Regions from separate parts of the Sinorhizobium sp. M4_45 genome, predicted to be linked through region 3. Evidence: riboswitches for the same ligand, from Rfam matches in the RefSeq annotation. Region 3 holds a riboswitch; each other region holds the start of a gene.
What was found. A riboswitch is a leader RNA that binds a small molecule or an ion and turns the genes downstream of it on or off. The one in region 3 is predicted to bind cobalamin.
Positions count from the first base shown of each region.

Region 1: linked by a shared signal. The riboswitch ahead of bluB (5,6-dimethylbenzimidazole synthase) and the one ahead of CN933_RS07595 (aromatic ring-hydroxylating oxygenase subunit alpha) in region 3 are both predicted to bind cobalamin.
Region 2: linked by a shared signal. The riboswitch ahead of CN933_RS24850 (energy-coupling factor ABC transporter permease) and the one ahead of CN933_RS07595 (aromatic ring-hydroxylating oxygenase subunit alpha) in region 3 are both predicted to bind cobalamin.
Region 4: linked by a shared signal. The riboswitch ahead of CN933_RS10880 (ABC transporter substrate-binding protein) and the one ahead of CN933_RS07595 (aromatic ring-hydroxylating oxygenase subunit alpha) in region 3 are both predicted to bind cobalamin.

Region 1 is NZ_NWVE01000001.1:840,369-847,324, forward strand. It holds gene CN933_RS04235 (LacI family DNA-binding transcriptional regulator) at 1-710, opposite strand, end outside; gene CN933_RS04240 (phytanoyl-CoA dioxygenase family protein) at 808-2,001, shown strand; gene CN933_RS04245 (SDR family oxidoreductase) at 2,065-2,886, shown strand; cobalamin riboswitch at 2,927-3,136, shown strand; gene bluB (5,6-dimethylbenzimidazole synthase) at 3,182-3,865, shown strand; gene CN933_RS04265 (DUF2865 domain-containing protein) at 4,399-5,526, opposite strand; gene CN933_RS04270 (acyl-homoserine-lactone synthase) at 5,694-6,338, opposite strand; gene CN933_RS04275 (helix-turn-helix transcriptional regulator) at 6,494-6,956, opposite strand, start outside.
Region 2 is NZ_NWVE01000010.1:159,224-166,179, forward strand. It holds gene CN933_RS24835 (adenylate/guanylate cyclase domain-containing protein) at 1-1,227, shown strand, start outside; gene CN933_RS24840 (hypothetical protein) at 1,557-1,748, opposite strand; gene CN933_RS24845 (hypothetical protein) at 2,254-2,475, opposite strand; cobalamin riboswitch at 2,994-3,210, shown strand; gene CN933_RS24850 (energy-coupling factor ABC transporter permease) at 3,259-3,939, shown strand; gene CN933_RS32045 (EsV-1-7 cysteine-rich motif-containing protein) at 4,988-5,173, opposite strand; gene CN933_RS24875 (hypothetical protein) at 5,527-5,766, opposite strand; gene CN933_RS31715 (hypothetical protein) at 6,275-6,526, shown strand; gene CN933_RS24885 (YbaN family protein) at 6,703-6,956, opposite strand, start outside.
Region 3 is NZ_NWVE01000002.1:404,576-411,531, forward strand. It holds gene CN933_RS07580 (FAD-binding oxidoreductase) at 1-791, opposite strand, end outside; gene CN933_RS07585 (L-threonylcarbamoyladenylate synthase) at 838-1,812, opposite strand; gene CN933_RS07590 (DUF6656 family protein) at 1,878-2,474, opposite strand; cobalamin riboswitch at 2,795-2,997, shown strand; gene CN933_RS07595 (aromatic ring-hydroxylating oxygenase subunit alpha) at 3,111-4,355, shown strand; gene CN933_RS07600 (FAD-binding oxidoreductase) at 4,352-5,452, shown strand; gene CN933_RS07605 (glycoside hydrolase family 25 protein) at 5,454-6,515, opposite strand; gene CN933_RS07610 (BA14K family protein) at 6,774-6,956, shown strand, end outside.
Region 4 is NZ_NWVE01000003.1:123,813-130,768, forward strand. It holds gene CN933_RS10865 (class I SAM-dependent methyltransferase) at 1-721, opposite strand, end outside; gene CN933_RS10870 (ABC transporter ATP-binding protein) at 725-1,525, opposite strand; gene CN933_RS10875 (FecCD family ABC transporter permease) at 1,522-2,565, opposite strand; gene CN933_RS10880 (ABC transporter substrate-binding protein) at 2,562-3,629, opposite strand; cobalamin riboswitch at 3,799-4,028, opposite strand; gene CN933_RS10885 (DUF1850 domain-containing protein) at 4,191-4,565, opposite strand; gene CN933_RS10890 (TRAP transporter permease) at 4,562-6,676, opposite strand; gene CN933_RS10895 (TAXI family TRAP transporter solute-binding subunit) at 6,788-6,956, opposite strand, start outside.

The sequences.
Region 1 (6,956 bases), on a different contig from region 3:
GCAAGTGCGCCTGTCTCCTCGTTCCTGCCGTGGCCCTCACTGATCTCGATCACGCCGATATGCGGATATTTTTCCCGCAGCACGCGGCGAAAGCCGATCTCGCGTTCCTCTTCGCCGCGAAAGCGGCTGCTCGATATGGTGACCAGCACCGTCGCAGGACGGTCCGCGAAGCGCTCGCCGACCAGGTAGGCCGCGGTTTCCCCGGCAGCGCGGTTGTCAGCCCCGGCATAGGCCGTCCGCGATGAATGCGGCAGATCGGTAACGAGCGTGACGACCGCAACTCCCGCGTTTTCGAGCCGCGCTACGGCTCCGGCAATCTCCGGCACGTCGGGCGCCTTGAGGACTACTCCGTCGGTTCCGCGAAGCCGAATACGGTCGAGCAACTGGCTGATGTCCTGCGGCCGCATGGTCTCGGCGAAATGGAAGCGGGACCGGAAAACGGTAGGCATGAAGGTCGCGGCTTCGCTTTCGAATGCCTTGCGCACCGCTTCGGTGAAGCGTTCCGGTGCCTCCATCACCACGTCGACGGCAAATTTGCGTCCCTGTACTTCAAGGCCGGCCTGCTGCCTCTCGAGTTCACGAATGGCTGCATTGACGCGCATTACCGTTTGCTGGCGCACGCCCCTCCGGCCGTTGAGGACGCGATCGACGGTCGCCGTACTGAGTCCCGCCTGGAAGGCGATGTCCTTGACGAGAAACGGATGTGCCACCTATCCCTCCTGATGGCTTTTTGATGGATTCCTGCTCTATATCAGAAGCGGGCAAGCCGTATAGTCGGATCATCGTCGTCCTTGAGGAGGAGAACTGATGAAGACGGACAATCCCGCGAGAGCGCGTCTGGAACGCGTCTGGCTCAGTGAGGCGGCCTGCGATATCGAGGAATTTCGCGCCGCGGTCGAGCACCGTGTCGGCCTGGCGGACTATCCGCACGCGGCAGACTGCCAGAAGAACGTCCTGATCTATGACAGCGCCCGTCTTATCGGTGATTGCGGCACGCAGGCCGGCAGGCGGTCGGTGCTTGCGGAGATCTGCGAGGTGCTTGCGACGGGGCCGGGCGTCGCGGTCTTCAAGCGTGCCTTCACCGATACGCATGTGGTCGACGAAGCGAGCCGCATCTTCGATGAGATCATCGAGGAGCAGCACCGCACCAACAGCGGCGGCGGCGATCACTTCGCCAAGCCCGGCGCCAACGACCGGATCTGGAATTCTCTGGAAAAGCACTGCCTGAAGAACCCTGAGAATTTCGCCGCCTACTACGCCAACGCCATCATCGCGCTCGTCAGTGAGGCATGGCTTGGTCCGAACTACCAGATGACGGCGCAGGTCAATCGCGTCAATCCGGGCGGCGCGTCTCAATCGCCGCATCGCGACTACCATCTGGGCTTCCAGACCTCGGCCGTCATAGAGCAGTATCCGGCGCATGTGCACAGGCTCTCGCCGGTCCTGACGCTCCAGGGCGCGGTCGCTCATTGCGACATGCCGGTCGAAAGCGGGCCAACCCTGTTCCTGCCCTATAGCCAGACGTATCTGCCCGGATATCTCGCTTTGAGACGGCCGGAGTTCCGCGCCTATTTCGAAGAGAACCATGTGCAATTGCCGCTGGAGAAGGGCGATATCGTATTCTTCAACCCGGCACTTTTCCACGCCGCGGGCAGCAACCGGTCTGCGGGAATCAAGCGTGTGGCCAATCTTCTGCAGGTATCCTCCGCCTTCGGCAGGGCGATGGAAACGGTGGATCGCGAACACATGTGCGCCGTGCTCTTTCCGGCTCTGAAAGTCCTTGCGGCCGGCGGCAAGCTCACGCAGGACGAAATTGCCCATGCGGTTGCCGCGTGCGCCGAAGGTTATTCATTCCCGACCAATCTCGATCGTGATCCGCCGGTTGGCGGTCTGGCGCCCAGGACGCAGGCGCAGCTGATGCACCAAGCGCTTGCCGGCGAATGGAGTGCCGAAGCGTTTGCCGAGGCGCTGGCCGATCAGGCGGCGAGAAAGCTAAGCTAAACCACCTGGCTCAATGCACGGTCACGAAGCCATATTCACCAACATATCAAAGGGAGGAACAGGATGAGCACGGACCACGCACGACTGGACGGGAAGATCGCCATCGTGACCGGTGGCACGCAGGGGCTCGGTGCCGCGATTGCCGCACTCTTTGCCGAACGTGGCGCCGCCGGCATCGTGATTTGCGGGCGCAACGCGGCGAAGGGCGAGGCGAAAGCTGCCGAGATCGCCGCGGCGACCGGTTCGAAGGTCGTCTACGTGCCGGCGGATCTTGAGCGGGTGGAGGACGCCCGAACGGTCGTCGCGGCCTGCGACCGCACTTTCGGCCGGGTCGATGCGCTCGTCAACGCCGCAGCGATTACCGACCGGGGCACGATCCTCGACACCAGCCCGGAACTCTTCGACCGGATGTTCGCGGTCAATGTGCGCGCGCCATTCTTCCTGATGCAGGAGGTGATAAAGGTGATGCGGCGCGAGAAGACGGAGGGCACGATCGTCAATATCGGCTCCATGTCGGCGAAGGCGGGCCAGCCCTTCATCACAGCCTATTGTGCGTCGAAGGGGGCGCTGGAGACGCTGACCAGGAACACCGCCTATGCCGTCCTGCGCAACCGGATACGGGTCAACGGCCTCAACATCGGCTGGATGGCCTCGGAAGGCGAAGACCGGATCCAGCGCGAATATCACGATGCGCCGGCGAACTGGCTGGAAAAGGCGGCGGCGAGCCAGCCCTTCGGCAGGCTCGTAGATCCGGCCGAGGTCGCGCGTGCCTGCGCCTATCTCTCATCGGCAGAATCCGGCCTCATGACGGGTTCCGTCATCTGCTTCGATCAGTCGATCTGGGGTGCCTATGACGCCTCGCCTCATCCGGAGGCACCGCTCTGAAGCTCCCATCTTGCTCGCCTTGCGTTTCGAGGGGAGCTATGGCCATATGCCGCCGTCAGGTGCCCGCGAAGGCGGGAGAATCGGGAAGCCGGTGCAGTTCCGGCACGTGCCCAGCGCTGTGACGGGGACGTTCGCGCCAAGTCGGTCTGAATCTTTTCAGACCTTTGCCACTGAATCTTCACGTGATTCGGGAAGGCGGCGCGAACGGATGATCCGAAGTCAGAAGACCGGCCTGGCGAGATAGACCGGCCCCGCGCGGACGGCGGGAGGTTTCCGCATTGTTGGGGATCGAACGATGCTGCCTGACCAGAACGGCTGCCTTGCGGCGGCCGGAGCTTTTTCGCCGGACGAGCGCGCCGCCGTCTATCGTGCCATAGAGACGCGCCGCGACGTGCGCGACGAATTCCTGCCCGAACCACTGCCTGAGGATCTGGTCGCGCGACTGCTCGCTGCGGCGCACCAGGCGCCGTCCGTCGGCTTCATGCAACCCTGGAACTTCGTGCTCGTGCGACAGGACGAGACGCGGGAGAAAGTCTGGCAGGCATTCCAGCGCGCCAATGACGAGGCCGCAGAGATGTTTTCCGGCGAAAGGCAGGCGAAGTATCGCTCGCTGAAGCTCGAAGGCATTCGCAAGGCGCCGCTCAGCATTTGCGTGACCTGCGACCGGACGCGCGGCGGAGCGGTCGTCCTGGGCCGCACCCATAATCCGCAGATGGATCTGTACTCGACCGTTTGCGCCGTCCAGAACCTCTGGCTTGCCGCGCGCGCCGAAGGGGTGGGCGTCGGCTGGGTCAGCATTTTCCATGAGAGGGAAATCAAGGCGATTCTCGGGATTCCGGAGCATATCGAAATCGTTGCCTGGCTTTGCCTGGGTTTCGTCGACAAGCTGTACCAGGAGCCGGAACTCGCCGCGAAGGGCTGGCGGCAGCGCTTGCCGCTCGAAGATCTCGTTTTCGAGGAAGGCTGGGGTGTCCGTTAGATCACGATGTTAGGGTCGATCTAAGGCCGACGCGGTTTGTTCGATACCCTCATTCCTGTGCTTGTCACAGGAATCCAGCCAGACCAAGTCCTTGGGCTGAAAGAACTCTCCCGCGCCGCAGACGCGGCGCTGCTGGATCCCTGTGACGAGCACAGGGATGAGGGTAGAGAGGGTGCGGTCCCTCGGCGCGTTTCATAAACCGTGAAGATAGCGAGGCGACACGACAGGTCCCGGGTCACGCCCGTATACAGCGTCCCGTTTCGCTTCGATGTAGTGGCCGCACATCCCCGGTCCCTCATTCCTGTGCTTGTCACAGGAATCCAGCCAGACCAAGTCCTTGGGCTGAAAAGAACTCTCCCGCGCCGCAGACGCGGCGCTGCTCTCATCCCTGTGACGAGCACAGGAGAGATTGCAGTCCTCCGAAAAGTTTCCCACAGCGCCGCGCGTCTTATCAGTCGCGCAAAGGTCGCTCTCTAACGGGCTCTGGATCAAGAACATGCGTGATTCTCGCAGAATGCTCGCAACGGCGCCTGTCAATTGTCCTGCAGCGGCTGGTATCGCGGCCCAAGCGGATGCTTGAGGTCGATCGCGCTCTCTTCCTGCGGAAGGAAAGTCGGACCGACGATGCGGACCTTGTTTTTGGTCGGGTCGTAGGGTCGCTCTTCTACCGGCTTGGGCGGCGCCTTTCTCTCGCTGCCGATGGTAATGACCGATGGGCTGACGGCGGTGAGCTTTCCGGCAGAGCCTGTCTTTTGCCTGTTGGCATCCGTTGCGGAATCCGGGATTCCGCAGCCACAGATGCCCGGTGAGCCGACACCGCGCGCCCGGTAGGCAAAGGCCGTTGGGAGGTCGGTGTAGGGCCGGCCGGTCGTTGCCGAAACCATCCGGTCCGCTTCTTCCGTTGCGAGCACATGGTAATAGAGCTCCGTCTCCGCACCCGGGCAGCGCGCGCGGCAGAGATCGGCGTCGCGACCGAAGTCCGCCGGCGTGGCATGCGAGGAGATGGGAAAGAAGGCGCCATCGCATGTTCGTACGCACATGGTTCTGAGGCTGCCGACGAAATCGGGCTCCATGAGCGGAAGCTCTGCCCCGGGGGCGTCGAGCAGAAGCGGATAGGCATCGCTGTCCGGCGGCAGGTCCCTCAGGATGTTCCGGTGAACCTCCGTTTCCCGGGCGGCGGCGCTCGCAAACTCGCCTTCGGCGCTTCCGGTATCCCAGGCCTCGCGCACCCCCGAGCAGCCGTTGAGTTCCATTGCGGCGAGGATACGCCGCCGAACGTCGTCGTCTCCACCGCCGATCAGATGCCTGCGCTGCGCCTTGAGTTGCCGCAGATTCTCCTCCATCCGCGCGATCGTGCCGTCGAGTTCGGCGCAAGCCGCCTCGTCATCGCCGCCGATAATGACGACGCTGTCGCTGCTGCATTCCATTCGGCGGCGATCGTTCTTTGCGCGTCGCAGCTCGATGTTCTGGCGGGAGACCGCACCTGTAAAATCGCGCAGGCTGGCATTCGTCGTGAAACCTGTGGGAAGGCCGGCGAGGCGGGCGCTCAGCCGTTCGCAAACGCCGGATGCCGCAGCCGGGCCGGTTGTCGCCAACGCGAGCGGTACGAGAACCGCCGCGATGCGCCGGATCTTGGATGCCACCTTCGGGGACGCGGACACGTGCTTCTTCCTGCCTTGCAGCGGACCGTTGCCGATGTGTCCGCCTTACCGCCTCATCATAGGACCTTGTCGAGATGGTGCAACGGGAAGAGGGCATCTGCGTTAATTTGCGATGCCCTTGAATGGAAAGCTGTGGGCCGTGCGCCTGCACGGCCCGGAATATCGGGTCAGGCGGCGCGTGCCGTTTCGAGCGACATCGGGCGATCGAGGACGGTACCTTCGATGGAGGCCACCGCCTTCATCGTTTCGAGCAGGTTCCTGCTCACCTCCCAGGCAATGGCGACCGCATGGACGGAGCCGATCCTGTGCGGGTCGGCTATGCGCTCCCCCGGGCAACCCATGCGGCGGAACATTCGCTCCAGGAAAACGTCGGTGACCGTGACGATATGGCTGATGCCCGAGGCAAGGCTCATTTCGCCCACACCGCACATCAGTTCGGCCGCGGCGATGGTGACCTGGTTCGATGCGCGATCCTGGGAAATTTCGGGATCGATGCAGAAGCGGCTCGATTCCCACACCGACGCACTGCGGATTTCCGGATTGTCCCCGAGCAGGATCGGGAACGTATCGTCCAGCATGTTCGGACCGAGCGTCGGAAGGAGCCTGAGAGAGCCACGAATCTTGCCAGTGTCCGGCGAGTACGACATGACATAGAGCGGATTGGCCTTGTCGTAGTGGTCGATTTCCCAGTCCCCTTCGGTCTTGACGTCCCACTTCAAGAAGTCGTGGAATACGCGCTTACGCAGCCGGAACATCTCGTCGATGGCCTGGGGATGCTGGCTGCGACCGTTTCCGTTCACTATCCTGATCATTTTTCGCTCCATGCGTGATTACGCGATGTAGCGATGCTGTCAGGCTCGGATGACATATGTAACTGTCTATAGTGACAGTTTATTTTCTTGTTTTTTCCCAATAGATTTGTGGGGGAAACTGCGAGTGGCCGGTCCTGTCCCGGGCCGGCAACCCGTCAGATGGTGGGGATCAGAGCATGTCGAACAGCGTGCGCTACGGCTTGCGTGTTGGACACTACATTGAGTTTGCGGCGGGCATTGGTCATGAAGAAACGAACGGTTCGCTCGGATATCCCGAGAATGGTTGCAATCTCCCAGTAGCTCTTGCCGGCCGCCGACCAGGTGAGCACTTCGGTTTCCCGCCCGGTCAGGCGGAGATCGCGCTCGTCGAGCGCCCCGGCCATGGCCGAATGTTCGAGCATGGAGGCGTGGAACAGGTTGGCAGCCAGCTGGAAATCGCGCAGATGGCAACGGCGATAGGCGGACCACTCGACCGGCGACATATTGGCACCGATTGCGAGGAGCGCCATGCGGCCTGCAGGCGAGGGAAGCGGCAAGGCCACGCCTTCGGTGGAAAGCCCGATCTCCTCGGCCGCCTCGAAGAGGGGCTCGCATTCCGGAAAGCGGCGCCGCGCTGTC
Region 2 (6,956 bases), on a different contig from region 3:
TATTTCAGCGATGGGATCACGGAGGACATCATCACCGACCTCTCGAAAATCTCCGGCCTGTTCGTTGTCGCCCGCAATACGGTATATACCTACAAGAATAAGCCGGTGAAGGTGCAGCAGGTGAGCCAAGATCTCAGGGTTGGCTATATCCTAGAAGGAAGCGTGCGTAGGGTCGGCTCGCGTGTGCGCGTCACTGCGCAACTCGTCGAGGGCAAGGCCGGTGGTCATCTCTGGGCCGATCGCTATGATTGGGACCTCACCGAAATCTTCGCCCTTCAAGACGAGATCACCCATACCATCGTGGACCACTTGAAGGTCAAACTGCTTCCGGAGGAGAAAAAGGACATCGGTCGAGTGCCTACCGCGAACTTCGAGGCCTATGCGTATTACCTTAGAGGACGGCAATTCCTGCACTGGCACTCAAAGTCGCATTACGTTCTGGCGAAACGTATGTTCGCCATGGCGGTCGCACTCGACCCGCTTTATGCGCGGGCCTACGCCGGAATTGCCGATTGCGACTCTTTCCTCTTCCTTCACTACAACGCTGACGTGTCGATCGACGGAATTTTGGCCACTAGCGCAAAGGCGCTGGATCTTGAGAGCGGTCTCGCAGAAGCGCACGCTTCACTTGGCCTCGCCCTGTCGCTTCGCGAGCGAGATTCGGAAGCGATGGCGGAGTTCGATCAGGCCATCGCCCTCGATCCCGATCTGTTTGAGGCCCATTATTTCTATGCCCGCGCTTGCTTCACCCAGGGTAAACTGGACGAAGCGGCCAGGCTTTTCCAGCGCGCCGCAGACATCAAACCTGACGATTACCAGGCCTTACTTGTGCTCATTAACGTTCTCCGTACGCTCGGGCGCGAGCAGGAAATGAATACCGCGGCGCGGGAAGGCGTCGCACGCGCCGAACGTGAGCTCATGATGCGTCCGGAAAATCCAAGACCCGCCTATTTGGGGGCTGTGGGGCTTGCGGCACTTGGCGAGATTGATCGCGCTAAGGAATGGGCGGGACGAGCTTTGGCGATCGATCCCGACGATCGTTTGGCCAAATATAATGTGGCTTGCTTTTACGCGCTTCAGGGCGAACCTGATCGGGCGATCGACTTGCTAGTCGAGCTTCTCCCGGGGGCCACCCATGAAACAAAGAGGTGGGTGAAATACGACTCGGATCTCGACCCGATCCGTAGTCACCCGCGTTTCCCTGAGGTACTTGAGCTCCTCGGGTGAGAGAAACTCCCGGCAATGATTTTCGGCACCTTAGGCGAAGGGCAGGTCGAATGAGATCTAGACTTAGACTAATTTAGGGCGATGGCTTGAGACATCCAAACGCTACGGACAAGGTTAGCCGCGCAACGGGCAACGAGCCCGCCGACGACTAATCTGGTGCTGCGCTTATCTGCGAGTTGTTTGGGGTTCGTCGTGGGCATCTCAGTCGAGATTTGCCGCCTGCCGGCACAAATACGCTGACAGCGTACTGTCTGCAGCGGTCGGCCATTCCCGCCTATCTTACCACCTACTCCTGTGTACGATGTGCACCCCGGGTGGTCACCAACATCTCAGTACCGCCACCTCGGCGCGCGCTTGGCATTGTGAAGCAACTCCGAAGCCTCAGCGAAATCGCCAAAAAGGCTGGTCAGGCGCTTTTCCTCCTCCTGAGGCAAGCGTTCCCGCCGGCAAAAAACGTGAATGTTCCATACCTTAGTAGAAGTTTGCTTGGAAATCTTTTCGGCTTCAACGCGTTCTACCATCTTGCTCCTCCCAAAGCGAAGGAGGTCAGACTATGCTACTTAAGTCTAATTAAGCAAGAAATAACTAAGTAATACTTATTGCCTGATCGTGATGGCTGATGAGTGGCCGGCGCGGAAGATCTGCAGTGAAGTTGAGGCCAGGTGGTTGCGGCGACGTCTCTTGGCCAAGATGCTGTCTCCGAAAACGCTGCCATCGAGATTTATGGTGAACTTATCAACTCCGAAACCGACGTGATGCCGTTGTGCAGGCGGCTTGTGGTTACCGCGGCCGACATACGTTCGCCCTCGGTCGAGTATGATCGGACACAAGATAATTCGGCGTCACCACCCGCGTCTTGCCGTCGATGGCGTGACACTGGATGTACCCGCCAATCTTACTTCGTCACTTCAGGCCCCAGCCCAGCACCCCTATGACAGGTTGCCTATAGAAACCGCTGAGCTCATGTTAGGGGATGAGCTACCATGTACGTGCTTGTTGCCGCGTTACTGTCTTGGGGCTCGATTTTTAGATAATGCCGGGGAATTCGCCTTCATGCTGATCGTCGGGCTCGGCAAATGCCGGTATGGGCTTAATAGGCCTTGCTGCTAGGGCTTTGAGGTCCTCGGCCAGGCCTGCGAGCTGCGCTGCAAAGTCCATCAAATTTGAAGCCGCGCAGTGCGCCGCGATATCTGAGAGGCCAGAAGCCGGCTCGTTTCGGCCGGCGCATTTCGGTTCGCTATCGTCCATGTCTCAGTCCCATTTCCATCAATGTGGATCGATGGCGAGGCTCGTCAAGGGCTGCGGCCGGTGACGAGCCTCCCGGCCGCCTGCGAGGGGCTAGAGCGACCGATGTCAGTTTAGGCTGGACGAGCGCCGGCCGCCATTAACCAGTGTGGCTTAGCCCGCTTGCATCTGCACGGATCTCGCCAGACGCGCTCTTCGCCTGGCGCTCGGTCGTGTGGACCTATTCCAAGGCCGAACTGGTGAAGGTGGTAGCCGGCGAGAGACCGCAGCCGAGCGTCGAAGAGCTGCCGGCAATCGAGTCGCGGTGATTTGAAATGTTCAGACGATGGCGGAGAATTTCTGATGCTCGCGCACTTAGGCTTTTGCAGCCGCTTCTAGGCTCTTGCACTTCTTTTCGGACTTGAGCAGAGCGTGATCATCTTTCGGCGCAAGGTGGAGAACGGATGGCCCAGCGGACAAATGCGGGACCTTTGACAGCACTGGCTTTCGAACATTCTTCATTGTGTTTTGGCCGGCGCGAGCATAACAGTTCAGATGATGGTTCCGCCCGACTGGAGGGAAGGCGGATGAAAAGGGAATACGGTGAGGACGACCCCTAGGGGGCCAAAACCGTGGCTGCCCCCGCAACTGTGAGCGGCGAGCAAAGTCCAGAGATGCCATTGGCCCGTGGATCGGCTGATAAGGCGGACCAAGCTACGACCCGCAAGCCAGGAGACCTGCCATCAGATTCGGGCGATACGCCTCAACAACTGCCATGCCGCACGGTGGGTGCGGAAAGGAGAGCACATGCATATCGAACCAGGCGTCGTGGACGGCGCCAAAATTATGTTGAGTTATGCCACTGCCGCAGGGGCTTTCGGGCTCACCGCCAAGTTGGCGACTGACAGTATTCGCAACGACGGTGGTGCGGGCGCGCTCGCGTTACGCAGTATCGTCACAACGGCTTTGGTCTTCTGCTTTTTCGAAGTTCTGCCGCACCATCCTGTAGGCGTCTCGGAAGTCCACCTTATCCTCGGATCAACCCTTCTTCTACTGTTTGGTGCAGGCGCCGCCGCGATCGGCCTTGCAGCCGGGCTGCTTCTTCAAGGGCTTTTCTTTGCACCCTTTGATTTGCCGCAATATGGCATGAACGTAACAACATTGCTGGTGCCCCTTTGGGCGGTCAGTCTGTTCGCCGAGCGGATCATTCCGGCCCGGACCGCGTATGTGGACCTGAAGTACGGGCAAGCTTTGGCGCTTTCCACGGCCTATCAGAGTGGTATTGTTGCTTGGGTCGCCTTCTGGGCCCTGTATGGCCACGGCTTCAGCGTCGAAAACCTCGCGGCCGTCAGCTCCTTCGGTGTTGCCTATATGGGCGTTATCCTGCTGGAGCCTCTGATCGATCTGGGTGTTCTCGCCGGTGCAAAGGCGCTCGACCGCTACAGTCGCGGTCCTATGTTCAATATTAGATTGCATCAGGCGGTCTGAACAAGATCAACGCCATAGGCATCTTTAGGCGCAAGCGGGCTGGACCGCTTGCGCCGTACGTCACGAACTGCGGCGGACTGGGCCGGTAACCACCGCTACGCCTGGCTCGCAAAATCGGTCATTCAATTGGGCATTTCGATTTTGACCCGATCTATTTTCAGGCATGGGCACGGAAATTGCAGACCTCAGACTCAAGCCCAGCTCGGATATGAGGTTGTCGGATATGATGCAAATTCCGAGGCAATCCGCCCCCTGATTCCGAAATGATCTCGCCCCCCGATTCCGAGAAATAGTCGCCCCCTGATTCCAAGATGATGCCGCTCCCACCGGAAAGCATCTGGCGTGGGTGTTCTGCTGGTGTGAAGTTTCTCCTTCGACGTGACGAGGAAGGAACGGGATGCCTGTGGAGAGACTGGAGATGCGGCGTCTCCGCGAGATACTGAGATATCGCTTGGAGTGCGAGCAAGGACTTGGCCGCAAGCCATCGGAATCGGCACCTTGACGGCCAGCAACCGAAAGAGGCGCTCGGCGAAGGCTGGCAAGGATAGTGGCCGGGCGACGACGATGGCGGCGGAAACGACACTACACGTCCCAGGCGTAACCGTCGGCGGCGAGGGCATGCCCCCGGTCGGGTTCATCAGTTCGCGCTGGTCATAGGCGTTGTTGCGGATGACCGGCCCAGGCTTGTCCGGAAACACCTCCATTGTCGGGCTTGCGCGCTTCGTCATGTCGCTTTGCGAGCGCGCCGCATGCCATAGCTCATCAAATTCCATTTCTATGCGGTACCGATTATACATCCGGTCAAGCCTGCCGAGCTCCCTACCATTGTTGCTCTTGTTTCCACAGCGTGAACATCTGAGCTTCGGCCGGAATTCCTCAAGGGTGCTTTGGCTGCTGAACCTGGCCGCCCGCCGTTTCCCTTCGGTTCACCCAAATGCGAAAATCACTCGCGGCGCAGCGTGCGCTGCGCCGCGGATCTGTTCTTCGCTCCGCGAGCCGCAGATACCCGATACCGTCCGAACAGGCCCAGCGGGTGTTGGGTTCCAAGTCAACGCCGGGGCTGTGCCTCATGGCGCGACTTCCATTCCGGCTGATGCTCAGAGCAGAACCAGTGCGGCTCCGCCCGATCGACGGCGAAGCCAAAGCTGCCCCATCTGGTGCAGCCCGGATGCTCGCAGTCGTGGACGTACGGCCCGAGATCGTAGTGAGGCTTCGCGCCCAGTTCGTCACTCAAAGGACGACCTCCTGTGGTCGCCTCCCCGAATTTGGGGAGTTCGAGCATCGGTTGATTGTTCTTCTTTTGTTCTTACATTATCTCATCGCCATGGTCGAGACAATTGGCGATGCATTCAGCCTCGGTTGGCAACTCAAAGCGCGATGTGCATTCGGTAACCGCGAAGGCATGAAATCCGTTCGCCAGTGCACTTGGACTTATGATCTCGACATGCTGACGCTGGTCGCGACGCGGGGCAGGGACTTTCCGCTGGCGATGCTCGCCAGTCGCCTCCGCTGTCCTCGCTGTGGATCGAGAAGGATGGCCGTCGTGTTCATGCCGCCTTCGGAGGGCGACACGCGCCGAGGGGCGGCCTAACTGCGCTTGAAACCCAATTCGCCCGAGGCTGCAGGTTTGAGCATTTCGCGTATGCTCGCCTTGTTCCTGACGCCCCTTTGATAAAGCTCTATCAGCCTGGCTGCCAGATCGGCCGCCTCAGGACAATCATAGGTCATTCTTCTGGCTTTGATCTCCTCGTCGAACAGGCTCTGCAACAATTCGATATCGCTCGGAGTGAGAATCCTGGGATCGATTGCATGGAACTGAGAGGTCATTAACCGATCTCCTCTCTAGGGGCGCAATAGCGGAAGCTCCTCCGCAGGGCGCCCGGGTAAATCCTGCGGCGCAAGAGCATTGTAAACCGAAGAACGGCGATCGCGAGTCGCGAAAATTAACGGCACGGATGAACATAAGCAGTGATCCGATCAACATCTCGTCCGTTATTGGCTGCATGGCTAAAGCAGCTTCAAAGAGGCCATCCCCGGAGCCTCCGGGGCAACAACAGCTGGGGGCAACGGCCGGGATCCAGCGAACGCCGGCAGCTCTCATGCCGGTGGCGCTGGTGGCGAAGCGCGAGCTTGATGAGCGACGTTCTTCTTCGATCAGCCAGGCAGACTGGATTAACGAGCTCCCCCGGTCTTGGTGCCGCTTTGCGAATTGCCTCGCCGGGCCCCAGAGAAACGGTACGCCTTCGATCAGCATCCGTGATGTTGCGGCGCGCTCGGTATCTGCACGGTGTTTCTGCCGTTCCTCGACCTTCTTCATTTCTGAGGTGAGGTCATCATGGAAGGCGTCGATCCAAGCAGAACCGTTGCGGCAACTTCGACGATCAACTTCTGGAGCACCATGAAGCTGGCTTGGACGATGGCGCGCATTTCCGAGTCTGTCATTCGGGCCTTCGGGTCTCCTGTTGTGCGATTGCACACAAGCAAGAAGACAACCTTAAACCCAGTAAAAACGCTTCATTACCGTGTCTCTTTCGGGGAGCGGCAGATGCAACACCGGGTCACCAAGTCCAAAGAATTCCCGGACTGACCTTTCCGCGACGCCTTATGTTAGGGCGTCCAGTGAATTGGGCCGCCTCTTTCCTGGGGTCAATAGCGCTGCCGCACTTGTTCCTTAGGAGCGATCACATTCATCACTGCCGGCCGGCGCGCATTGCCCACAAAACGACGTTTCGAAAAAGGTAGTGCGGGGGCATGCTGCTGAGCTCATCGCTTGTTTGGCTTGTTTGGCGGTTCGGGACGGGACACGATGAAGGCACCGCATGTGAGCATGATCCCCGCAACCACGAGCAAAACGGTTGCCGGTGGTTCGAGCGCAACCCACAAGTAGAGGAGCGCCAAGCTCATCAGCAAAATTGCAGATATCTTGGCACGACGTGAGATTGCGCCTTCTTCCCGCCAGTCACGTAGCGGCGGCCCTAGCAATGGATGGTCCATGAGCCATTTCGCGAGGCGCGGCG
Region 3 (6,956 bases):
CCGAGCCGCGGCATCAGTTCGAAGCCCGTCAGGGCCGGCCCGCAGAGGCTCGATGCCCGATCGAAAAGCGTCAGTGCGTCCTCGACGCTTCTGAGGCCGGCAAAAGCCACCTGGTGGCCCCGCGGTTTCGGGAAGAGCTTCAAAACGGCGCCGGTTATGACGCCGAGCGTTCCCTCGGCACCGATGAAAAGATCGCGCAGATCGTAGCCCGTATTGTCCTTCTTGAGGCGTCTGAGCCCGTTCCAGATCTCCCCGGTCGGAAGCACGACCTCCAGCCCCAGGCAAAGCTGGCGCATATTGCCATAGACAAGCACGGCAGTGCCGCCGGCATTGGTCGAAAGATTGCCGCCGATCCGGGCGGAGCCTTCCGAGCCGAGTGACAGGGGAAAAAGCCGGTCGACGTCATCGGCGGCCTTCTGGATATCCGCCAGAATACAACCGGCATCGGCCACGATCACGTTGCCGACCGGGTCGATGTCGCGGATGCGGTTCAGCCGCTCGAGGGAAAGGACCACGTCGGCTCTGCCCTCGCGCGGAATCTGGCCGGCCACATGTCCGGTGTTGCCGCCCTGCGGCACGACTGCCGTTCGGGTCTGGCTCGCAAGGCGCATGACCAGCGAAACTTCCTCGACGGAGCCGGGCCTGAGCACGAGCGGCGTCGTGCCGTGATAGAGCCCGCGGGACTCGACCAGGTAGGGGGCCGTGTCGGCGGGTGCGGTGAGGGCATTGCCGGGCCCGACGATGTCGACGAAGGAGGCGATGAGTTCGGGAGATGGAAGTATGGTGGTCATGGCCCTGCCTCGGATCACGTGGTTGCTTCAAGCGTGCCGGTGGCCATCAGCCCCGCGGCGCGGCCGCGCGCTGCAGCCGGTCGATGATCGCTTCGCCGAGCCCCTCGCTCGGGATCGGGCCGAAAGCTATGGTCGCGGCGCCGCTGGCATCCGCCTGTTTCATATAATCGAAAAGATTGGCCGCGGCTTCCCGCAGGCTGCCGCCCGGACTGAGATCCAAAACGATCGCGGCATCGCCTTCACCGGGAAGTGTCTTTCCGCCGAAGCGGATGAGGGCTTCTCCTTTCCGGACCTCATCGGCATTGAGCCGCACAGCGGCACCGGGAGCGTAATGCGAGGCGAGCATGCCGGGCGCCTCGATGACGGCGCCGGCGGTCTCAGGGCGCTCGATGGGGAGCCCTGTCAAAGCTTCGATCTCTGCCGCGTCGAGCCCCCCGGGCCTCAGCAGCCGCAGCTTTCCGTTCTCGACCTTGACGATGGTCGATTCAAGGCCGATCGCGGCCGGGCCTGCGTCGAGGATGAGCTTCAGCCTGGAGCCGAGATCCGCCTGCACATGGGCCGCACTGGTGGGACTGATCTTGCCCGAGGTGTTGGCGCTCGGCGCCGCCAAAGGCCGTCCGAATCGGGCGATCACCCGACGCGAGAAGCCGTCGGGCATCCGAATTCCGAGCGTATCGAGACCGGCGGATGCGAGCGTGTGCACGGTGCTTTCCCGCCGCTGCGGCAGGATCAGCGTGAGGGGGCCAGGCCAAAAAGCCTCGGCCAGACGTCTCGAAACCGGATCGAAGGTCACATGCGCCTCCGCCATCCCCAGATCGGAGACGTGACAGATCAGCGGATTGAACCGCGGACGCCCCTTCATCTCGTAGATGCGGCTGATCGCATCGGGGGTCGTGGCATCGGCGGCAAGGCCGTATACGGTCTCCGTGGGGATCGCCACGGGTTCCCCGTCCGAAAGAACTGCACAAGCCGTCTCGATTGCCCGCTCCGGTTCGATGCGCGTGTCGATGATTTCGGCCATGGCGTTCTGATCCTTTCCGTCGCTTCCTTAACGGAGCGATTGCAAAAACAGAACGATTTTCTTGGTCAAAGGCTGCGAATGATCCGCCGCAAGGCTTCGTCGCGTGCGCCGAGCATCAGCACGTTCTTCAGCGCCACCTTCGGATCCTGCGTCCGGAAAATCAGGCCGTTGCCGCGCACGTTGCGGTTGACGACGATCCGTCCTTCGCCGGCATCGGGCTCGATCGCGACGGCGAAATACATGCGCGAATAGCCCGGCTGGATACGGTCGAAGAAATGGGTCTCGTTCCCAAGGTCGCAGAAGAAGTTCGCGAGATAAAAGGACCAGGTGATCTCATGTCCCTTTGCGAGGCAGGTTTTCGCGGCGGTCACGTGGCAGTAGCCGAGATGCGGACTGTTGGCGAGCGTACGATGGAAGACCATCTTCGGGAACTGCATCGAGGCATGAAACCCGTTGATTCGGCTGTGGGTCGTCTCGCCCGCCGTCGTCAGCTTCCGCGCCGTCTGCTGCGCAACCTCGGCATAACTCAGATACTGCCGCTCGTTCGCCATCCACCGGCGTCTATCGATCCGGCCGGTCCGCAGGAACTCGGTGTGAGCCTTGGCTTTCGCCGGTGCGACCGGCATCTTGTCGGCAGCGTCGTAATATCGGAGTTTTGCCATGGGCGTCGTCGCGCCGTCCTGTCCGCAAGCGGGTTGATGGTAGCGAACGTAAATCATCACAGTTAACGAATTGGTTCGTTTGCGGCCGTGCGGGCATCGATCAGACCTTGTGTCGGTGGGCCGTGTCGTAAAATGGCCAGTCGCCTTCGCGCTATGAACGGCGCTGCCGAAAAATCCGCCGGCTGCGCGGAGATTCACCTACTTCCTTGTTTGTTATGGATAATATCCGTCTGCCAATCGTGCCGATTACGCCGCGAATGGCTGTCGTCTTTCTGGAATCGGATGTCGTCTATTGGCAGTTGCCGGACCGGCCCGCAGGCTTAGATGAGGACACTCAAGGTGCTGCCTCGAAGGGAAGGCGGAGAATTGGGAAGCCGGTCAAATCCCGGCGCTGCCCCCGCAACGGTGGTGGAGCGAACAGCCACGGCAGAAGGCCACTGGACACAGCGTCCGGGAAGGCGCCGGGCAGGTCCCTTGCGGACAGCTCCAGAGCCCGGAAACCAGCCTTGAAGCAGAAACAGACCGTAGCTGGTTGCGGCGGGCAGCCGGATCGGAGCCAATTGCGTTGCGGGTCCATGCGGCCGGCGCGGGTTCCAGTCCTGCCTCTCCGAAACGGCGGAAAACGAGGATAAGGGCATGGAAATTCAGACCGAAATGCTGCGCAAGCTGAAGACCCGTCGCGAAGGCTACAGCCTCGACCGCGCCTTCTACGTCGATCCTGGTTATTATCGCCAGGACCTGGAACAGATCTGGTACAAGGATTGGCTGTTCATCGGCCATGATTGTGAAGTCCCGCGGCCGGGGAACTATTTCACGGTGCAGGTCGGCGATTACCCGGTCGTTATCGTTCGAGACAGACAGGGCGCGGTGCGGGCACTGCACAATTCGTGCCGCCATCGCGGCTCGCGCGTCTGCACGCAGCACAAAGGCTCATCCGCCAAACTCGTCTGTCCCTACCACCAGTGGACCTACGAGCTCGACGGCCGCCTGCTCTTCGCGCGGCAGATGCCCGAGGGCTTCGACCCGGCCGAACACAGTCTTAAGCCGATCCACTGCGAAACCGTCGGCGGTTACATCTTCATCAGCCTTGCCGAACAACCGATGGACTTCCGGCCGTTCCGCGAGACGGTCGCGGCCTATCTCGCGCCGCACCGCCTCGGGGAAACGAAGGTCGCCTTCGAGAGCACGATCGTCGAGAAAGGCAATTGGAAGCTCGTCTGGGAGAACAATCGCGAGTGCTACCACTGCGCCGCCAATCACCCGGAACTCTGCCGTACCTATCCCGAAGCGCCGACCGTAACCGGTGTCCAGGGGGCGATGAACGACCCGGAAATCGGCGCCCATTGGCAGAAATGCGAGGCGGCGGGCCTTCCGAGCGCTTTCGGGATCGCGCCCACCGGCCAGTTCCGCATGACGAGAATGCCGCTGATCAACGGCGCCGAGAGCTATACGATGTCCGGACAGAAGGCCGTACGCAGGCAGCTCTCCGCCGGGCTTGACGCCGGTGGCATCGGTACACTGCTCCTCTTCCATTATCCGACGACGTGGAACCACATTCTGGGCGATCATGCGATCACCTTCCGCGTTCTGCCGCTCGGGCCGGAACTGACGCAGGTTACGACCAAATGGCTGGTCAACAAGGATGCGGTGGAGGGCGTCGACTATACGATAGACGAGCTGACGCACGTCTGGACAGAGACCAACGATCAGGACCGGCAGATCGTCGAGGAAAACGCGTTCGGGATACGCTCGCCGGCCTATGAGCCGGGTCCATATTCGGCCGAACACGAGGGCGGCGTCATGCAGTTCGTCGAGTGGTATTCGAACTTCATGCTGGACCGCCTTCAGGGCGGGGCCGCACAGCTCTCGCGGGTGGCATGACCATGGAAATGCCTCGCTCCTTTCACCATTTCGACGAGCTCGATCCCTGGAGAGACCGTCAGCACATGCTGGAGTGCACGTCGGCCGTAGCCGAAGCCGCCGACGTGATGACTTTCACCTTCCGCTCCGACAAGCCGGCCTGGTTCCGCTACCTGCCCGGGCAGTTCGTGACACTCGAACTGCCCGTCTCGGCCGAGCCGGTGATGCGCACCTATACGCTGTCGTCCTCGCCCTCGCGCCCGCTTTCGGTCGCGGTCACGGTCAAGGCGCAGCCGGGAAGCATCGGCACCCGCTGGATGTTCGACAATCTGAAGCCGGGCATGATGCTCAAGGCGTTCGGGCCGCTCGGCGATTTCAGCTTCGTCCGTCATCCCGGTGAAAAGTATCTCTTCATTTCAGCGGGGTCGGGCGTCACGCCGATGATGTCGATGACGCGCTGGATGGCCGACTGCGCACCGGAAACGGATGTCACCTTCATTTCCTGCGCCCGCCGCCCGGACGATCTCCTCTTCAGAACGGAGCTCGAAGTTCTCGCGCGTCAGATGCCGCGGCTCAATCTCGGCTTCCTCGTGGAGGGGCATGAGGCGCGACATGGCTGGCATGGTCTGCGCGGGCGCATCGACGCGGCGAAGCTGCCGATGCTCGCACCGGATTTCATGGAAAGAACCGTTTTCTGCTGCGGGCCCGAGCCGTTCATGGGCAATGTTCGGGCAATGCTGGAATCGGCGGGCTTCGACATGGCCGGCTATCACCAGGAGAGCTTCCAGCCCGCCGCGGCGCCGGCGGCCGAGGAGCTTGCAATTCGGGCGGGGCCGGCGGCCGATGCCGGGGCCGGTGCGGCGCGGGTGACCTTTACCATGAGCGGCAAGGAGGCGACCGCCGTTCCCGGCCAGACGATTCTGCAGACGGCCCGGGCCAACGGCGTCAGGATCGGGGCCGCCTGCGAGGGCGGCATCTGCGGAACATGTCGGGTGATGAAGATCGCCGGCGATGTCGAGATGAACCACAATGGCGGCATTCTCGACGATGAGATCGAGGAGGGCTACATCCTCGCCTGCTGTTCGCGGCCGACAAGCGACGTCCAGATCGAGGCCTGAGTTACCGCCGCTCGGATTGGTAGGGCAGGCGTGCCTCGGCGGCCCTGACGGCGATGGAGCCGGTAACAGTCTCGTCGGCGCCCGCCCCTGATCCGCTCTCCGCCTCGGCGCGGCTTATCACGAGCGGCCGCGAAAGAGCGGCCGTTGCACTTGCATTCAACGCCGGGATCGTACCGACGGTGGCCGAGGCGATAACGGTGAGCGCCGGCGGCTTCTCCGGAAGAAGCGCGCCGTGGGGCCAGATTCTCTTCAGTGCCGATGCACTCATCGCTGCGACATTCACGTCTATATCGTCGAGGGTGCCGGGCACCCGATAGGGGCAACGCTTCTTTCCGCAATTATGCGCCGACGAGAATTGCCAGAGCGCGTAGCGGTCCCAGTTTCCCATCGGAAAGACTTTGCGGATATCGGGCTTATAGCGCGCATACCAGAGCGGAAGACGCGCTAGAAGCCGATGCTTGAAGCGGTTGGCGGCAATGTGTTTCGCGGTTGCGTGGTTGGTATAGAGGACGGGATAGCGCCCCGTCCGGGCCTTCACATGGCCGGCGAAGATTGCAGCGTCTTCGAGCGACATGTATTTTTCCGGATCGATCCCTTCGATATCCAGCACCATCAGCTCGTCGTCGCGCGGATCGGCATAATCGATGAAGTGGTTCGCCTGATCGACGGGGTTGCCGGGCCTTGCCAGATGATAGGCGCCCCAGAGCAGGCCATGCGAGCGCGCGATCATCCGGCGCGTCTGATAGAGCTCCCGGCTGACCGCATATTTGCGCCACATCGTCTTGCAGTGCGCAACCGTATCGCCGCCGTGGTCACCGGTACAGGTGTAGCTTTCCGGCAGGCCGTCGGAAGCCTTCGCGATGAAGCCCGCTATCCGCTTGTCCTTCAGCATGGCCTCCCAGTCGATGCTGTTCAGCTCGTAAGCGTCGACGATGAGGGCGTTCCGCCGCTCTTTCCACGGCTCGACTTCGCTCGCGCGTGCGTTCGCCGCCGCGAAGGTCAGGCCCATCAGGACCGCCAGGCGCAAGATCATCCCTATGATCGAGATTCCCCGCTTTTCCATTCTCTGAGATTGCCGACTTAGAGTTAAGAGGTCGTAAATCTCAGCCCCGGCCTCAATCTGCGCGAGGCGGACGCTTCTGTACACCGACCCCAAGAGGCAAAGTCGACGGCCCGATTCCGCCCAGGATTGTATCGACGGAGGGATTTTTCCTTTGCTGCATCCGCGCGCGACGGTTGCTTCCTGCGACTTCTGCCCTAGTCTTGGTATGTCGCCCTTGCAAGGGCCGGTTGTACATGAAATCGAAGGCAGGAGGAAATGATGTCACTGAAATGGCTTTCGGGCGCGCTTGCAGCGATGACGCTGGCGGCATCGGCGGTGCCGTCTCAGGCTTTCACGCCTCTGCCCCCGCGGGTTGCCGTCGAGAGCGCCGTCACGGACGTTCAGTACGCGCCGCGGCGCGGTTATTATCGGTATGGCGACTTCTATTACTATAACGGCTAT
Region 4 (6,956 bases), on a different contig from region 3:
TGTTCCTGAGATCAGCATTCCTGCGCTGGGCCGCCGCGATCGGGCGGCGGGACGGCAACTCTATGTTCTGGAATCCCGCCTCTTCGATCAAGGGAAGAAGTCTTTCGACGGTGAGGCCATCGCCAAAGGGCAGACGCTCCATGATCTTTGCGTGGCGTTCGCTCATGGCGCCGTCGTAATGCGGGTCATGGCCGATGATCCGCTCGAGGGCAGCCACCGCGACAGACGCCAGACGGCCGAGTGGCGTCGGTTTCGACCAGTCCCCGTCGAAGACGAGCAGCCTTCCGCCCGGTTTCAGCAGGCGGAACCATTCGGCGAAAGCCTGCTCCGGCTCCGTCAGCGTCCAGACGAGATGCCGGCAGACCACGGCATCATAGGTCTCGTCCGGCTCCATCGTGTGCTCGGCATCGGCCAGAATGAAACGAACCCTTTCGTTCCCTGCGTGCTTGCGCCGCGCTACCGCGAGCATGGCCTCGGAGAAATCGAGCGCCGTCACTTCGTGGCCGAGCGAAAGGAGCACGTTGGTCACCTCCCCCGTCCCGCAGGCGAGTTCGAGAACCTTCAGCGGCCTCGCCCCGAGTGCGCTGCGCATCGCTGCCGCCCAGGCGTCGAGCTCCGGTCCCGGCGGGATGCGATGGCCGAAGGCGAGGTCGAACGTTTCCGACCGCTTCGACCAGTATTCGCGGATATCTTCCTTCAGGTGGTGGTTGCGCATGTCCATGGGTCAGGTTCCGACGGCGGAGATTGCGGCAAGCGGACGCGGGCGTCTGGCGCGATAGCGGATGGAGCAGCTTCCATCGAAGTCGTGCTCGACCTCGACTTCGATCCCGAACACCGCGCGGATGCGCTCGACCGTCAGTACCTCCCGCGGAGGCCCGAGCGCCACCAGCCGGCCGGCCTGCATCACCGCGATCCGGTCGCAGAACATAGCGGCGTGGTTGAGATCGTGGAGCGCTGCGACCACCGTCAGGGCCTGGCGGCGAACGAGGTCGAGCAGGCTGATCTGATGACCGATGTCGAGATGGTTGGTCGGCTCGTCGAGAAGCAGGATCTTCGATTGCTGCGCCAGCGCCCGAGCAATGTGCAGCCTTTGCCGCTCGCCGCCGGAGAGCGTGTGCCACAGGCGATCGGCAAGATGCGCCATATCCACGTTTTCGAGCGCCGCCTCGACGATCGCATCGTCCTCCGGCGACCAGGGCGAAAGCGGCCCGAGATAAGGCGTGCGGCCGAGCTCGACCGCCTGGCGCGCGGTGATCCTCTCGCCGGTGTCGGCCTGCTGCTCGACCAGAGCGAGCCTTTGCGCGACCGTGCGGCGTCCGAGCGTCCCGATCGGAGAACCGTCCAGTAGCACCTCCCCCTTCTTCGGCTTGCGGATGCCCGATATGAGCGACATCAGGCTCGTCTTGCCGGAACCGTTCGGGCCGATGATGCCGAGGAACTCTCCCGTCTCGACCGTGAGGGAAACCTCCTTCAGTATGTCCACCCCGCCGGCCGACCATGAAACCCCGCGCGCCGAAAGCGTCATGCGCGGTCCCTCCTTTGTCCGAGTATCAACGCGAAGGCCGGAGCGCCGACGAGCGCCGTGATCACGCCGATCGGCAGGACCTGGCCGGGAATGAGAACGCGCGACAGTATGTCCGCGAGGATCATGAACACGGCGCCGATGAGCGCCGCAGCCGGCAGCAGGACACCGTGACGGACGCCGACGAGCATGCGGGCCGCATGGGGGATGACGAGGCCGACGAAACCGATCGACCCGATGATGGATACCATCACCGCCGTCATCATCGCCGAGACGCCGACGAGCGCGAAATAGGTTCGCCTGACCGAGATGCCGAGCGAGGCGGCCGATTCCGACCCGAAGGTAAACGCGTCGAGGGGACGGGCATGCCAGAGACAGACGACGAGACCGAGAAGCGTCGCCGGCACGGCGAGCCAGGCATCCGGCCAGCGCACGCCCGAAAGGTTGCCAAGCAGCCAGAACATGATGCCGCGCGCCTGCTCGGCCGTGGCCGCCTTGGTGACGATGAAGGAGGTCAGTGCGTTGAAGAGCTGTGACCCCGCCACACCTGCCAGGATGATCGCCGCGGTGCCGCGGCCGGCCTTCACCGCCAGCAGGCTCACCAGGACGAAAGCGACCAGCGCGCCGATGAAGGCGCCGAGCGGCAGCGTCAGCATCCCGGCACCCACACCGAGGATGGCGACGCTGACCGCGCCTGTCGAGGCGCCGGCGGAGATGCCGAGAATATAGGGATCGGCGAGCGGATTGCGCAGCAGCGATTGCAGCACGGCTCCGGAGAGCGCAAGCGCCGCCCCGCAGGAAGCGGCCACGACCGCCCGGCTCAGTCGGTAGCTCCAGATGATGCCCTCGTCGATCGGGGCTAGCGGATAGCCGGCGTTCCACAGCCGATTCGCGACCGTCTGCGCAACGGTCTTGAACGGGATCGCCGTTTCGCCGATCGCAGCGCCCATCCAGAGTGCCGCGAACAGGATCACGAGCGCGGCGATGGCCGCGCCGACGCGTCCCGTCCCCGTTCGCCCGGCCAGGGTCAGCACGCGGCTCACTTGCCGAACCCACCCTTGGAAGCCGGCCCAGCCTTGGGCGCAAGTCCGGCCTCGGCGATGGCATCCGCCAGCGCTTCGATGCCTTCGATCGTGCGGATCGTCGGGTTCATCGCCTGCGCATCCATGTCGAACACATAGCCTTTGGCGACTGCCGGCATGAGGCTCGCCACGGGATCGGTCTTCAGGAATTCGAGTTTGGCGTCGAGGCTGTCGAGCGGGTAGCGTCGACGCTCCATGGAACCGGCAACGATCATGGTCGGCTCGGCCTTGGCGATGGTTTCCCAGCCGACCGTCGGCCATTCGTCCTCTGTGTCGATGATGTTTTCGATGCGGAGCGCCGCCATTATGTAGCCGGGTGCGCCGTTCCTGCCGGCGACATAGGGGTCGGCATCGGCAGCGCTGGAGAACCAGAAGACCGCCGAGAGTTTGTCCCCGGCCGAGGCGACCTTGGCGCGCGCCGCCTCTTCTCGGCTTTTCAGCTCGGCCACGACCTTCTCGCCCTTGTCCTGAACATCGTAAATCTGCGCCAGCTCGCGAATTTCCCGATAGACGAGATCCATGGTGAAGACCTGCCGGCGCACGCCGTCGCTCGCCGCCGAATTCTCCTTGCCGGTGCAATCCGAAGGCGATGTGTAGACCGGAATGCCGAGCTCCTCGAACTGCTCCGGCCGCGCGACCACGCCTTCCGGGCCGACCTGCCACTGAAATTGCACCGCCACCATGTCCGGCTTCTTGGCAAGCACGCTTTCGAAGCTCGGATCGTTGTCTGCCAGGCGCTCGACCTTGGCGTTGACCTCCTCGTAACCTTCAAGGACGGGGCCGACCCAGAGGGCGGTGCCGGCGACCCTGTCCGCAAGGCCGAGCAGATAGAGGATCTCGGTGCTGCTCTGGCCGATCGAGACGGTGCGCGTCGGCGTCTTGTCGAAGGTGATCTGCCGTCCACAGTTCTCGAGTGTCAGCGGATAGATCGTCTCGGCAGCGAAGGCGGGACGGTCAAGAGCCGCTGCGCCTGCGGAAAAGGTGATGAGACCGACAATGAGCGGTCGTTTCCAAAAGCTGTTCATGAATGGTCCCCGAATGTGAGGCCGCTATGCGGCCGTGATCGTCAGTCTGCCGATCGGGTTCGATCGGACGTGTGACGGCTGGATCTCGGGGAAACTGACGAAAGCGTGCGCCGCAAGGCGCGAAAGATGGTCATGGCTTGCTCCTGTTCCGGGCATCCCCGCCCGTGACGTTGGATCTGATTTGACGGCAGGTCTCCTGGCTCACGGACAGAAATCGCTCATCTGCCTTCCCGCGCAACGCGCAGTGGCTGGCGCCAGGGCGCCACGAGGATGAACGACGATCCGCTTACAGTTGCGGGGGCAGCCACGGTTTTGGTCCCTCTTGGGTCGTCCGCACCGTGTTCCCTATTAATCCCCTCCACCTCACGGGTAGGGGAACCGTCAGGCTCAGTTAATTTAGAATGCAGCCTCCGGTCAAGGTGAAACGCGACGCCGCTGCACAGGGGTTCAATATGTTATGTTATTACGCTCGTCAACAAAAAGTTATGTAATACCATTTCATAAGCGTACCGGACTGTTCCGATGAGCCTTCAACCGGTGCCGCCAGATCGGCATCGGCCATTATGGCTTTGGGCCATCGCATGGCCGCAGGACGATTGGTTCCCGGCTTTGCGCCGCGAGTTCGCGGCAGCCGCCGGTGTCGCAAAGCGTCCAGCCGGAGACGGTCGCTCCGGAGGCGGCCAGGACCAGCTCGGGAAGCGGCGGCAGGTCGGGCTTCCAGACCCACCAGCGGCCCTGGCGACGGGCATTGTCTCCCGGCTCCATTCCCGCCCCCGAACCCTGCACGCGCGCCTCCTCGAGAACGAGACCCTCGGCCGTGACGGCCCAACGCTCCTGCCATTCGGTCTTCTCGACCGAATGGGTCCAGCCGAGGGTGAAGACACCCGCAGCAACGGCGACAGCCTTGCCGCCGATGATGCAGGCAAGCGCGCTCATGCCGGTTTCGCCGTCTGCCGGCCAGCCTGGCGGGCGCGCCGCCAGATCACGAAGGCGAAGAGCGCGGAGAGTGCAAAGCCGACCTCATCGGTGATCGGCAGCGCCGCCAGCAACGTGAAGGCGGCCGCGGCCGCGAGCACCCGCTCGAAAACCCCGAGCCGGACTGCGGCGAAGCCCACCACGGCGGCACCCCAGAGCGCGATCGCCAGACCGGTCTTGACGACGATATAGGCGACGGCAACCGGATAGCCCACCGATGCGGCCATCGCGCCGCCATCCTGCAGCATCAGCGCCGGCGAATAAACGGCCATGAACGGGATGACGAAACCGGCCGCCGCCACCTTGATCGCCTGGATCGAGATCTTCAGCCCGCCTTCACGCGCGATCGGTGCTGCCGCGAAGCAGGCGAGCGCCACCGGAGGCGTCAGGTCGGCAAGAATCCCGAAATAGAAGACGAACATGTGGCTGACGATAAGCGGTACCCCGAGTTCCAGAAGCGCGGGCCCGGCGATCGATGAGGTGATGATGTAGTTCGGGATCGTCGGTATGCCCATGCCGAGCACGAGGCAGGTGACCATCGTCAGAAGCAGCGACAGAAACAGGCTTTTGCCCCCGACCGAGACGATGAACTGGCCGAAGGTATTGGCCGCTCCGGTCAGCGTCATCGTACCGATGATCACGCCGACGAGCGCGCAGGCGATCGCCACAGGAAGGGCCGTCTTCGCCCCTTCGGCAAGCGCGTCGCGACATATCACCAGGGTCTCCCGGCCGCCCTTCAGGAAGGCGTTGCCGGCAATCAGCAGCGCCAGCGCTGCGACGATCATGCCGATGCCGAACTGGAAGAAGGCGGCCGCCACCAGCCCGAGGCCGACCCAGAAGATGATGCGTATGAGACCGGCGGGAAGGCCGAGTACGAGCGAACTGCCGAGGATCAGAAGGCCGGTGAAGGCGAGGCCGACCGTACCGGCGAAAAGCGGCGTATAGCCGGAGAACAGCAGCCAGACGAGCGCGGCGAGCGGCAGGATCAGATGCCATTGTTCGAGGATTGCCGCCTTGGCCGAAGGCAGCTGGTCCTTGGGCAGGCCGAGCAGCCCGTGCTTGCCGGCTTCGAGATGGACGATCCAGAAGGCCGACGCGAAATAGAGGATCGCCGGTATGACCGCCGCCTTGACGATCTCGTAATATTCGACGCCGAGCGTCTCGGCCATGATGAAGGCGACCGCGCCCATGACAGGCGGCATGATCTGCCCGCCCATCGAGGCCGTTGCCTCGACGCCGCCTGCAAAGGCCGCCCGATAGCCGAACTTTTTCATCAGCGGGATGGTGAACTGCCCGGTCGTGACGACATTCGCGACGCCGGAACCCGAAATGGTGCCCATCAGGCCCGAAGAAATGATCGCCACCTTCGCGGCTCCGCCGCGCCTGTCGCCGACCAAACTCAACGAGACATCGTTGAAGAGCCGGATCATGCCGGCCTTTTCGAGGAAGGCGCCAAACAGGATGAAAAGGAAAATATAGGTCGAGGAGACGAAGGTCGGGATGCCGTAGATGCCTTCCGTGCCATAGGCCATATGGTCGATCACCTGCGAAAAGTCGTAGCCGCGGTGGTCGAACGGCGGCGGCAGATACTCACCCAAAAGGCAATAGGCCAGGAACACGCCGGAAATGATCGGCAGGGCCGGCCCCATCAGCGCCCAGGCCGCGGCAAAGACGACGGCGAGCGCGACCACCCCGAAGAAGATGTCGCGCGGCAGTGGATCGCCGGCACGCACCAAGAGTTCCGCATATTCGTAACACTGGTAGAAGGCGACCGCTGCGCCAAGGAAAGCAAGGCTCCAGGCGAAGATTTTTGCAACCGTGCCGCGGCCTGCGAGCGTCGCCAGCAGGGGAAAGACGAGAACCGTGACAAAGCCGACGTGCACCACGCGCACGATCTGGCTCGCGAAATCGACGAGATGCGCCGCGGTGGCGATCTGGAACACTGAAAAGGCAAGCGCGATGGCAAACAGGATCCGTCCGTCCCATGTCGCCGGAAACGCCCGGGTCAACGCGTCGTGCCGGTGCAGTTCGGCCGACGCAGTTGCGCTTTGTTCATTGGTATTGTGGATCATGATTCCTCCCCCGAATTCCTGAAGCCCGTCGCATTCAACCGAATTCCGCGACGCGCTTCAGGGTGTCTGCCTGTCGCCTTAAAACCGCTTTACGGTTTCGGGCGACATGGGTCAGAGCAGACCCTTTTCCTTATAGTAGCGCTCCGCCCCCGGATGCAGAGGAATAGGCATTCCCTTGAGCGCATCCTCGGTGCGGATATTCTCCGCCGCCTTGTGAGCCGCCGTCAGGGCGGGGATGTTCTCGAAGAGCTGCTTCGTCATCTGATAGGCGGTTTCGTCG